2 regions of the Novosphingobium mangrovi genome follow, and region 2 is predicted to be linked to the other one. Evidence: riboswitches for the same ligand, from Rfam matches in the RefSeq annotation. Region 2 holds a riboswitch; the other holds the start of a gene.
The links. Region 2 has a riboswitch for thiamine pyrophosphate ahead of thiC (phosphomethylpyrimidine synthase ThiC). Riboswitches for the same ligand answer to the same signal wherever they lie in the genome.
Positions count from the first base shown of each region.

Region 1: linked by a shared signal. The riboswitch ahead of MTR65_RS12135 (TonB-dependent receptor) and the one ahead of thiC (phosphomethylpyrimidine synthase ThiC) in region 2 are both predicted to bind thiamine pyrophosphate.

Region 1 covers NZ_JALHAT010000020.1:62,246-66,659, forward strand. The annotation lists gene MTR65_RS12125 (TonB-dependent receptor) at 1-1,171, opposite strand, end outside; gene MTR65_RS12130 (TetR family transcriptional regulator) at 1,289-2,452, opposite strand; TPP riboswitch at 2,601-2,730, shown strand; gene MTR65_RS12135 (TonB-dependent receptor) at 2,722-4,414, shown strand, end outside.
Region 2 covers NZ_JALHAT010000012.1:33,024-37,437, forward strand. The annotation lists gene MTR65_RS08815 (hypothetical protein) at 1-58, shown strand, start outside; gene thiC (phosphomethylpyrimidine synthase ThiC) at 160-2,052, opposite strand; TPP riboswitch at 2,111-2,235, opposite strand; gene MTR65_RS08825 (hypothetical protein) at 2,301-2,501, opposite strand; gene MTR65_RS08830 (cold-shock protein) at 2,587-2,793, opposite strand; gene MTR65_RS08835 (SOS response-associated peptidase family protein) at 3,063-3,734, shown strand; gene MTR65_RS08840 (hypothetical protein) at 3,688-4,104, opposite strand; gene MTR65_RS08845 (phytoene/squalene synthase family protein) at 4,174-4,414, opposite strand, start outside.

The DNA of each region.
Region 1 (4,414 bases), on a different contig from region 2:
TCAGCTTGTTGTAGAAGGCGCCCACGACATATTCCACGAACCCGCCTGTGGGCGAGGCCAGCTGGAATTCCTGGCTGAACTTGTTGGTATCCAGCTCGCCCAGATTGAACGGCACGTAGGCGTACTGGTCCAGCGGGAGCAGGTTTACAGGCGTCGAGTTGTCGTAGGCGGTTTCCCGATAGGCCGTGATCGACTTGAGCTGATGCTCGCCAAGGCCCAGGTTTACCTCCATCGAGCCGCCGTATTCGCGCGTCGTGATCTCGCCAAAGCTGCCATCGGCGGTGTCGGCGCTGCGTCCATCGGGAAACACGCCCAGTTCGGCAAGCATCTGCGCCACGTTCTCGGGCTGGTTGCCAGCAGGCGTACGTACGCTGGAATCCCAGTGGCGGGCAAAGTCCGCGCGCGCGATGAACTCCAGGTCCGGTCCGGCATCGACCAGCAGGCGCGCACGGCCGCCGTATTCATGGGTCGAACCGATCGTGCGATCCAGCGTGACGTTGCGCCCGAACCCGTCCTGAGCCTGATCGAAGCCCGACACGCGCAAGGCAACGTCGCGCCCCAGCGGCACGTTGAGGGTTGCGTTGAGAATACGCTCGTCATGTTCGCCATAGCTGCCGCTGGCCGACAGCGAGGTGACGCCCAGTTCGGGCTTGCGGGTCGTCACCGAGATCACGCCCGAGGTCGCGTTCTTGCCGAACAGGGTGCCCTGCGGCCCCATCAGCACGTCGATGCGCGCCATGTCGGTGATGCCGATGAGGCCATTGGCCCGCTGGCCGTCCATCACGACACCATCGACGACGACACTCACCGACTTGGCGTTCGAGAAGTCGAAGGAGCGGCTGCCCACGCCGCGGATCTGGAAGGCCGCGCCCTGGGTGGGATCGTACTGCACCCCGGGGACCATGTACTGGATATCGGTGAAGTCGGTGTAGCCGGTCTGCGCCAGAGCATCGGCATCGAGCGACTTGATGGCGAGCGGCACATCCTGGCTGTTCTCCACGCGGCGCTGCGCGGTCACGGTGATTTCGCTCAGCTGGCCGGGCACGACCTCGGCATCCTCGGCCAGCTCGCCGGCGGCCGCCATGGCGGGCAGTGAAGAGACAAGGGCGCTCCCGGCCAGGAGCACCGTGGCAAGGCGAAGAGGCAATCTGGAAGAATCAAAGGCGTGCATATCGGGCGTCCCTGTTGTGCGTCAGGAGCGCCCGATAGAAGTGGGCCATTGCCGTTTTAAGACACCTGTACTGTCAAATATTAGCCATATAATTCACAATTAGCACAGATGTTCTGCCTAATCGCGAGCCAGTTGGTACAGCCGTTCCGGAAACGCGGCGCTGCCCGGCGGCTGGCCCTCATGCCCCAGAGCAATAGCCTCTCCGATCAGCGCCATGGTGAACGCCTGGCTGCGTGCGCGGTCCCCCTCGCCATCGACCAGGGGGCCGACCTGCGCGTGGACATTCTCCGCCCGCCTTCGCCGCATGTCGATCGCGAAGGGCGTGAGGCGCGGATCGCGCAGGGCGCCGAGCGCCATCTCGTGGGTCAGCAGCAGCACCTGGCGTCCTGCGCGCGCATCGCCGGGCTTCCCCAACGACGCGCGCATACGCCGGTAGAGTTCCTCCACACCACCCAGGATCAGGTCGCGATGCGAGAGAAAGTGGTGCGTGAGCGTAGAGAGTGGCACCCCGGCCGATGTGGCGATCTGGCGAAACGAGATCGCCTCCACCCCATCGCGGGCCATGGCGTCGGCGATCTGCCCCGCCAGCACGGCCTTGGTGCCCTTGATCTCGCTCGCCCCCTCAAGCGCCGCCTGCGCCGGACCGGCCAGTTGCGCGACGAGGTGGAGATGCCATGCGCTCACCGCACTGCGAGCGTGCGCCCCGGCAGGACGCAGCAGCGCCCGCAAGGTGGACTGGCGCAGGAGCCGGTAGTCGCGCCTCTGCCCCAGGAGGCCACTGAAGACGCGCTCATCCACGCCATAGCCCGCGATCCGGCGCACCAGTCCCCGGGCCTCGGGAAAGCCCTCGAACAGCCCCTGCCAGAACCCCTGGTCGTGCGCCCACAACCGTGCGCGCAGCGGCTCGAGTGCCGGATCGCGATGGGCCTGGATATAGATCTCGGCCATGACGATGGCCGAAACGCGTCCGTCCTGTGACACCTCGTCAAGGACCTGCGCGACGATGTCGGTCACGCTGGCAGGGTCCAGCTCGGGGCAAGGGGCCAGCTGCGCGCGCCACTGGTCACGCCGCGCGTCGATGATCTCGCATTCCCGCGCGACGACAGCCTCCAGCAGCGCGGCCTTGTCCCCGATCTGGTAGCGGATCTTGCCGACAGACATCGCCGCCTCTCTCGCAACGAGACGCAGACTGAAATGGTACAGCCCTTCGCGGGCCAGAACATTTCGTGCCGCATCAAGGATTTCGTCGCGATCCCGGGCCTTGGTCGAGGAACTTGTCATCGCGGTTACGGATAGTGCGATCCTGCGATTTTCCAAGCCGGGACTTTGCCTGTCCAGCTCCGATGGTGTCCGCCTTGACACGAGCGGCGGACGCAAGGCTGTGCGCAACGATTGACGCTGGCGCACGGTTTTCCTAAGCGCGGAGCATTATCAACCCACGGGGTGTCCTGGCGCTGTCAGGGCTGAGAGGCGGATCACGGCGCATTCCCGCGCAAAGTCTGCAAACCCGCGAACCTGATCCGGTTCATGCCGGCGGAGGAATAGGGACCATGCGACAACGCGCCGCACGTCACGCCACACGTACGTCTACCATCTTCACCGTTCTGGGCGCAGGCCTTGGCCTGGCCGCCCCCACCCTCGCCCATGCCGAGGAGGCCGCAGGCGAGGACCCCATCGTCGTCACCGCGCGCGGCCGCCCCGAGGCGCAGATCGCGGTCCCCGACACCATCACGGTCTACACGCAGGACGACATCGCCCGGCGCAAGCTGACCACGATAGACGACTTCATCGCCGCAACGCCGGGCGTGTTCCTGATCAACGATCAGGACCCGGGCACCAACATGATCTCGGTGCGCGGGGTATCGACCAACCGCAACCAGTCACCCTCCATTGCCTACGTCGTCAACGGGCTCGCGCTCGCCGATTCCGAGCTCTTCACCCTGCGCACCTACGATGTCGCGCGCGTCGAGATCCTGAAAGGGCCGCAGGGCGCGCTCTTCGGGCGCTCGGCCTCGGGCGGCGCGGTGGACATTGTCACAAACGATCCCTCCGACGAGGCGGGCGGCATGGCCTCGCTGGGCATCGGCAACGGCTTTACCTGGACCGCGGACGGTGTCGTCAACGCGCCCGTTTCCGAGCGCGTGCAACTGCGCCTGGCGGGCTCCTACCGCAATTCCGACGGCTTCATCCGCAACAGCTACCTCGACAGGAAGGTGGACGGCTTCACCAGCCGCAACCTGCGCCTCAAAGCCAAGATCCAGACCTCCGAGACAAGCACGCTCAACCTGCGCCTTGCCTGGGCCGACGAGGATGGCGGCGCGGCCTATATCTCGTCCGAGAATGTCACGGGGCGCAACGCCGGGCGCCTCTCCGGCGCGATCCTGACCGATCCGCAGGGCGACTTCGAGGGCCGCTTCGCGCGCAAGTGGTGGGGCGCGCAGGCGAGCTTCGCGCAGGACCTGGGCGATACGCTCCAGCTCACCTGGTCAGGCGGCTACGACAACTACCACAAGGATTTCACCGAAGAGCTCGACTTCCGCCACGATACGCCCGTCACACTGGACGGCGTGCCGCTCTTCCCGGACGGCATTCAGCCGATCTCGCAGCCGGTCGACATCGAGGCCTGGACCACCGAGCTGCGGCTGACCTCGCAAGGGAGCGGCCCGCTGCGCTGGCACGCAGGCGTGTTCTTCCAGCGCCTCGAACGTGACCGGACCGACGATCTGGGCCCGCTGCTGTTCGGCGCCGAGCCGCAGCGCGCCGAGACCCGGAGCAACCAGATCGGCCTCTTCGCGCAGGCCAGCTACGATGTCCTGCCCACGCTGGAAGCGACACTGGGGCTTCGCTACGACCGCGACCGGCGCAAGGAAGACACGGTCGGTACGGACACCACCACCACCACCGCCCGCCGCGCGCAGACCTTCGACAAGTGGCAGCCCAAGCTCTCGCTCGCCTGGCACCCCAGCAACGACTTCACCGCCTATGTGACGGGCAGCGTCGGCTTCAAGGCGGGCGGCTTCAACCCGCTTCCGGGCCCCTCGGACATCTGGACCGCGAACTTTGCCGCCGAAACCGTCAAGTCGCTGGAAGCGGGTATCAAGGGCCAGCTTGCCGAAGGGCACGTGCGCCTATCCCTCGCAGGCTTCGTGACGGATTACAGCAACTTCCAGAACACCGTGTTCCTGGGCAATTCGGTCGTGCTCTCGGTGCCCAAGGTCAATGTCCACGGGTTGGAAGCCGCCG
Region 2 (4,414 bases):
CACCGCCGCCACGGCTGCGGTCACGCGCAGCGGGAACGACATGGTGCTCGTCGGCTGATTACCGAACAAGGAACGCCCCGGCTCTCTGCGGCAACATCGCGGGAGAACGCCGGGGCGTTTGTGCATCGGCGCGCCACGTCGGACGCACCGCGCAGATCCTCAATCGTGCTCCCGGTCGCCTTGCCCCATGTAGAGCTCCGAGCCGGTCTCCTTGAAGACCTTGCTCATCTCTTCCATGCCCTTCTCGGCAACGCCTGCCGCCTGAGGGGCACTCGCCGCAAGGAAGCCATCGGCGCCCTGATTCTGCCTCGCCGCGAAATCGCGCACCTCCTGGCTGATCCGCATCGAGCAGAACTTGGGGCCGCACATCGAGCAGAAGTGCGCGGTCTTGGCGCCTTCGGCGGGTAGCGTCTGGTCATGGTAGAGCTCGGCGGTGTCGGGATCGAGCGAGAGATTGAACTGGTCGCGCCAACGGAACTCGAAACGCGCCTTGGACAGCGCATCGTCGCGCACCTGCGCGGCCGGGTGCCCCTTGGCGAGATCGGCTGCGTGCGCGGCGAGCTTGTAGGTAACGACGCCCACCTTGACGTCATCGCGGTCGGGCAGGCCAAGGTGTTCCTTGGGCGTCACGTAGCAGAGCATCGCCGTCCCGTACCAGCCGATCTGCGCCGCGCCGATGCCGCTGGTGATGTGATCGTAGCCGGGCGCGATGTCGGTGGTAAGCGGCCCCAGGGTGTAGAACGGGGCCTCACCGCAGCTTTCCAGCTGCTTTTCCATGTTCTCCTTGATCTTGTGCATCGGCACGTGGCCGGGGCCCTCGATCATGACCTGAACGTCCTGGCTCCAGGCCTTCTTCGTCAGTTCGCCCAGCGTGAAAAGCTCGGCGAACTGCGCTTCGTCGTTGGCATCGTAGATCGAGCCCGGGCGCAGGCCATCGCCGAGCGAGTAGGCGATGTCGTAAGCCTTCATGATCTCGGTGATCTCGTCGAAGTGCTCGTAGAGGAACGATTCCTTGTGGTGAGCCAAGCACCACTTGGCCATGATCGAACCGCCGCGGCTGACGATGCCGGTCAGGCGCTTGGCCGCGAGCGGTACGTAAGCAAGCCGAACGCCGGCGTGGATCGTGAAGTAGTCGACGCCCTGCTCGGCCTGTTCGATCAGCGTGTCGCGGAACACGTCCCAGTTGAGGTCTTCGGCCACGCCGCCGACCTTCTCGAGCGCCTGGTAGATCGGCACGGTGCCGATGGGAACGGGCGAATTGCGGATGATCCATTCGCGCGTGTCGTGGATGTTACGGCCTGTTGAGAGATCCATCACCGTGTCCGCGCCCCAGCGGATCGACCAGACCATCTTGTCGACTTCGCTGGCGACGTCCGAGGCCACAGCCGAATTGCCGATATTGGCGTTGACCTTGACCAGGAAATTGCGCCCGATCGCCATCGGCTCGCATTCGGGGTGATTGACGTTGCTGGGAATGATCGCGCGGCCCCGAGCGACCTCGTCGCGCACGAATTCGGGCGTGACATAGTCCGGGATCGAGGCACCGAAGCTCTCGCCCGAACGGGAATACTCGGCAAGGCGCGCGCGGCCCAGGTTCTCGCGTTCGGCGACATATTCCATCTCGGGGGTGATGATGCCGCGCCTTGCGTAGTGCATCTGCGAGATGTTGCCCCCCGCCTTTGCCCGCAGGGGCTTTCGAAGCGCGGTCGGGAACGCGGGCACTCCGCCCGAACGATCCGGCCCGGTCATGCCGTTGTCCTCGGGCTTCACCTCGCGCGGCGCGTACTCTTCCACATCATCGCGGGCGAGCTGCCAATCGCGGCGCAGCGCGGCCAGCCCCGCGGAGATATCGATGGTGGCTTCTGGGTCGGTATAGGGCCCCGAGGTGTCGTAGACCCGAACCGGCGGCTCACCACTTGAGGGTTCAAGGTCGATCTCGCGCATTGCGACCCGGATCGCGGGGTTGCTCTGTGCGGGAACGTGGATCTTGCGCGAGCCCCGGATGGGCCCGGTGGTCACACCGATTTCCAGTTTGCTGTTGATGTCGGCCATACACGCTTCTCTCTGATCGAGGGCGTGAGAGATGAAGTACGGATTTCCGGCGTAGAGCTCCGGGCACACCGTCCACTCCCTCCGCCCGTATTAACGGGTTCAGGTTCGACGGGTCTTGTGGAGCATACCCACAACTCTCAGCCGGTGGACGCGAACGCCCTGCTGGCTCCCCGGGGATACGTGTGATGGTAGGGACGCTTTGCGGATGCGTCCAGAGGGGCAGCTATATAGCGCCTGTGCGAAAAGGCTCAGGCCTCGTCGCGTGCGCTGGCGGCAGCTTCTTCGCGCCGACGGCGGCTTTCTTCGGTCTTGAGGGCCTGCGAGGCCATCGTGCGCCAGGCGGTTTCGGACCGCAGCGCGCGCTCGCGAACATTGCCAAGAACCGCCTCGTCAGCGGCCCTCGCGGCCGCATCGGCCTGCTCGGTAGCGAACTTGTAGCTTACACTCATGCTCCGGGTTTCCTCGGGTTGGAATGGCGGGTCGGAGCGAAAACCGGACCGGCGCAAAGGCCGGTCCGGGATACGTGCAAGCCGATCAGGCGAGCGCGAGGTTCACCGCGGCCTTCTTGCCGTTACGGCCGGTCTCGACCTCGTAGGAAACGCGCTGTTCCTGCTCGAGCGAAGCCAGGCCTGAAGCCTGCACCGCGCTGATGTGCACAAAGCTGTCCTCGCCGCCGTTTTCCGGAGCGATGAAGCCGTAACCCTTTTCGGTGTTGAAGAATTTGACAGTGCCGATGGGCATGGTGATGTCCTTAATGCAATAGCTATGGGCTCCCGCCGTGCCACATGCACGCGGGAGGGTGCGTCTGTTCATCTTTCGAATGGAGATCGTCGCCCAAAGTGCGCCATGGCCCTGCCCGTGCAAACACGCACGGGCCCGGGGTCGGGCGCCTATCAACCGGCAAAGTCCGTCACAAAATTCGACGTCGCGCCGAAGCTGTACCACACAAGGCCCCATTCACCTAACGCAGCGTTGCACAGCGCGCCTTGACCCGTGCGCGGGAAGAGACGATGCGCGCGAAGACCATGACGATGCTCTACCGCCTCGATGCCCCCGCCGCCGCCGTGGGCCGCGCTTTCGAGACCGACACGCGCGAGGACCCTTGGGCGGGAGGCTATGTCGGCCCCGGCCAGTTCGCCCCTGTCCTCACCGCGGGACGAGAAGCAATCGCGGGCCCCATGCCCCGTACCCGTCAGCCCCGCCGGATGATCCCGCGCCTATGGGGCGTCATGCCCCCGCAATCGGCGATGGACACCCGCCCGCACGGCATCCTGACCGCGCGCAACCTCGACAGCCCGTTCTGGACAGGGAACCTGCGCAACCCCGAATTCCGCTGCCTGGTGCCCGCGACCGCCTTCATGGAATGGGGACGCCCCTCTCCCGTCGACGGCAGGCGGCGCCAGCTCTGGCTCTCCTGCGCCGACCAGCCGATCTTCGCCTTTGCCGGGGTCTGGAAGGACAGCGAGGTGCCCGCCTTCGCCATACTTACCTGCGAGGCAAATGCCGCGCTGCGCGCCGAGGGCCGCGAGACGATGCCGGTGATCCTGCCACCCGATCCCAAGGCGCACGAGACCTGGCTGCGCGCCGGGTGGGACCGCGCCCAGACGCTCGTCCAGCCCTATTCCTCTTCGCTCCTCAGCTGCTCGCAAACACACCGAAGTGGAACAGCCCCGCCGCGATGAGCGCCAGGCCGATGATGATCGAACAGGTGCACCACAGGCGCGAGAGCGGTCCGAAGCGACGCAGCCAGAAAGCCATGTAGACGTCCGAGAAGGCCAGCACCATCAGCGCCTCGATGCACATGAGCCCGCCGACCACACTCATCGTGCTGGAAAGCCAGTCGGGCGAGGCCCAGGGATTGGCGAGGTAGATCACCGCGCCCAGGAACAGTTCCAGAAGGCCCGTCACCATCTGCAGCGCGGGCGAGCCGACGATCTCGCCGATCAGCTTGTGCCAGTGGCCGGGCTGGCGCAGTTCCCCGATCCCGGCGAAGAGCGCGAAGAGCCCCAGGAAAATCGCCGTCCAGGCCGGCGCGAGTGCAAGATCTGGCATCGTATGCGCATCTCCCCCTTTGTCTTATGGAGGGGAGACTGAGCCAAGCGCGCACGTGTGTCCAGAGGCTTAGTCCGCGCGGGCAAGCTCCATCAGGTCGCGTCGGCCAAGTCCGGGACGTTCGAGCACCGGGGCCACGCCGCCGCGCGCCTCGTGCCAGGCCGCAGCAAGATATTCCGCCTTGCGCAGCTTGGAAGTCGAGACGCGGTGGTCCCAGGCATGGGCGCCCAGCCGCTCCACCTCGCGCCCGATCCCGCCGTAGATGTTGGCGGCGGCGAGGATCGCCCAACGCTGTCGGAAGGGCAGACGC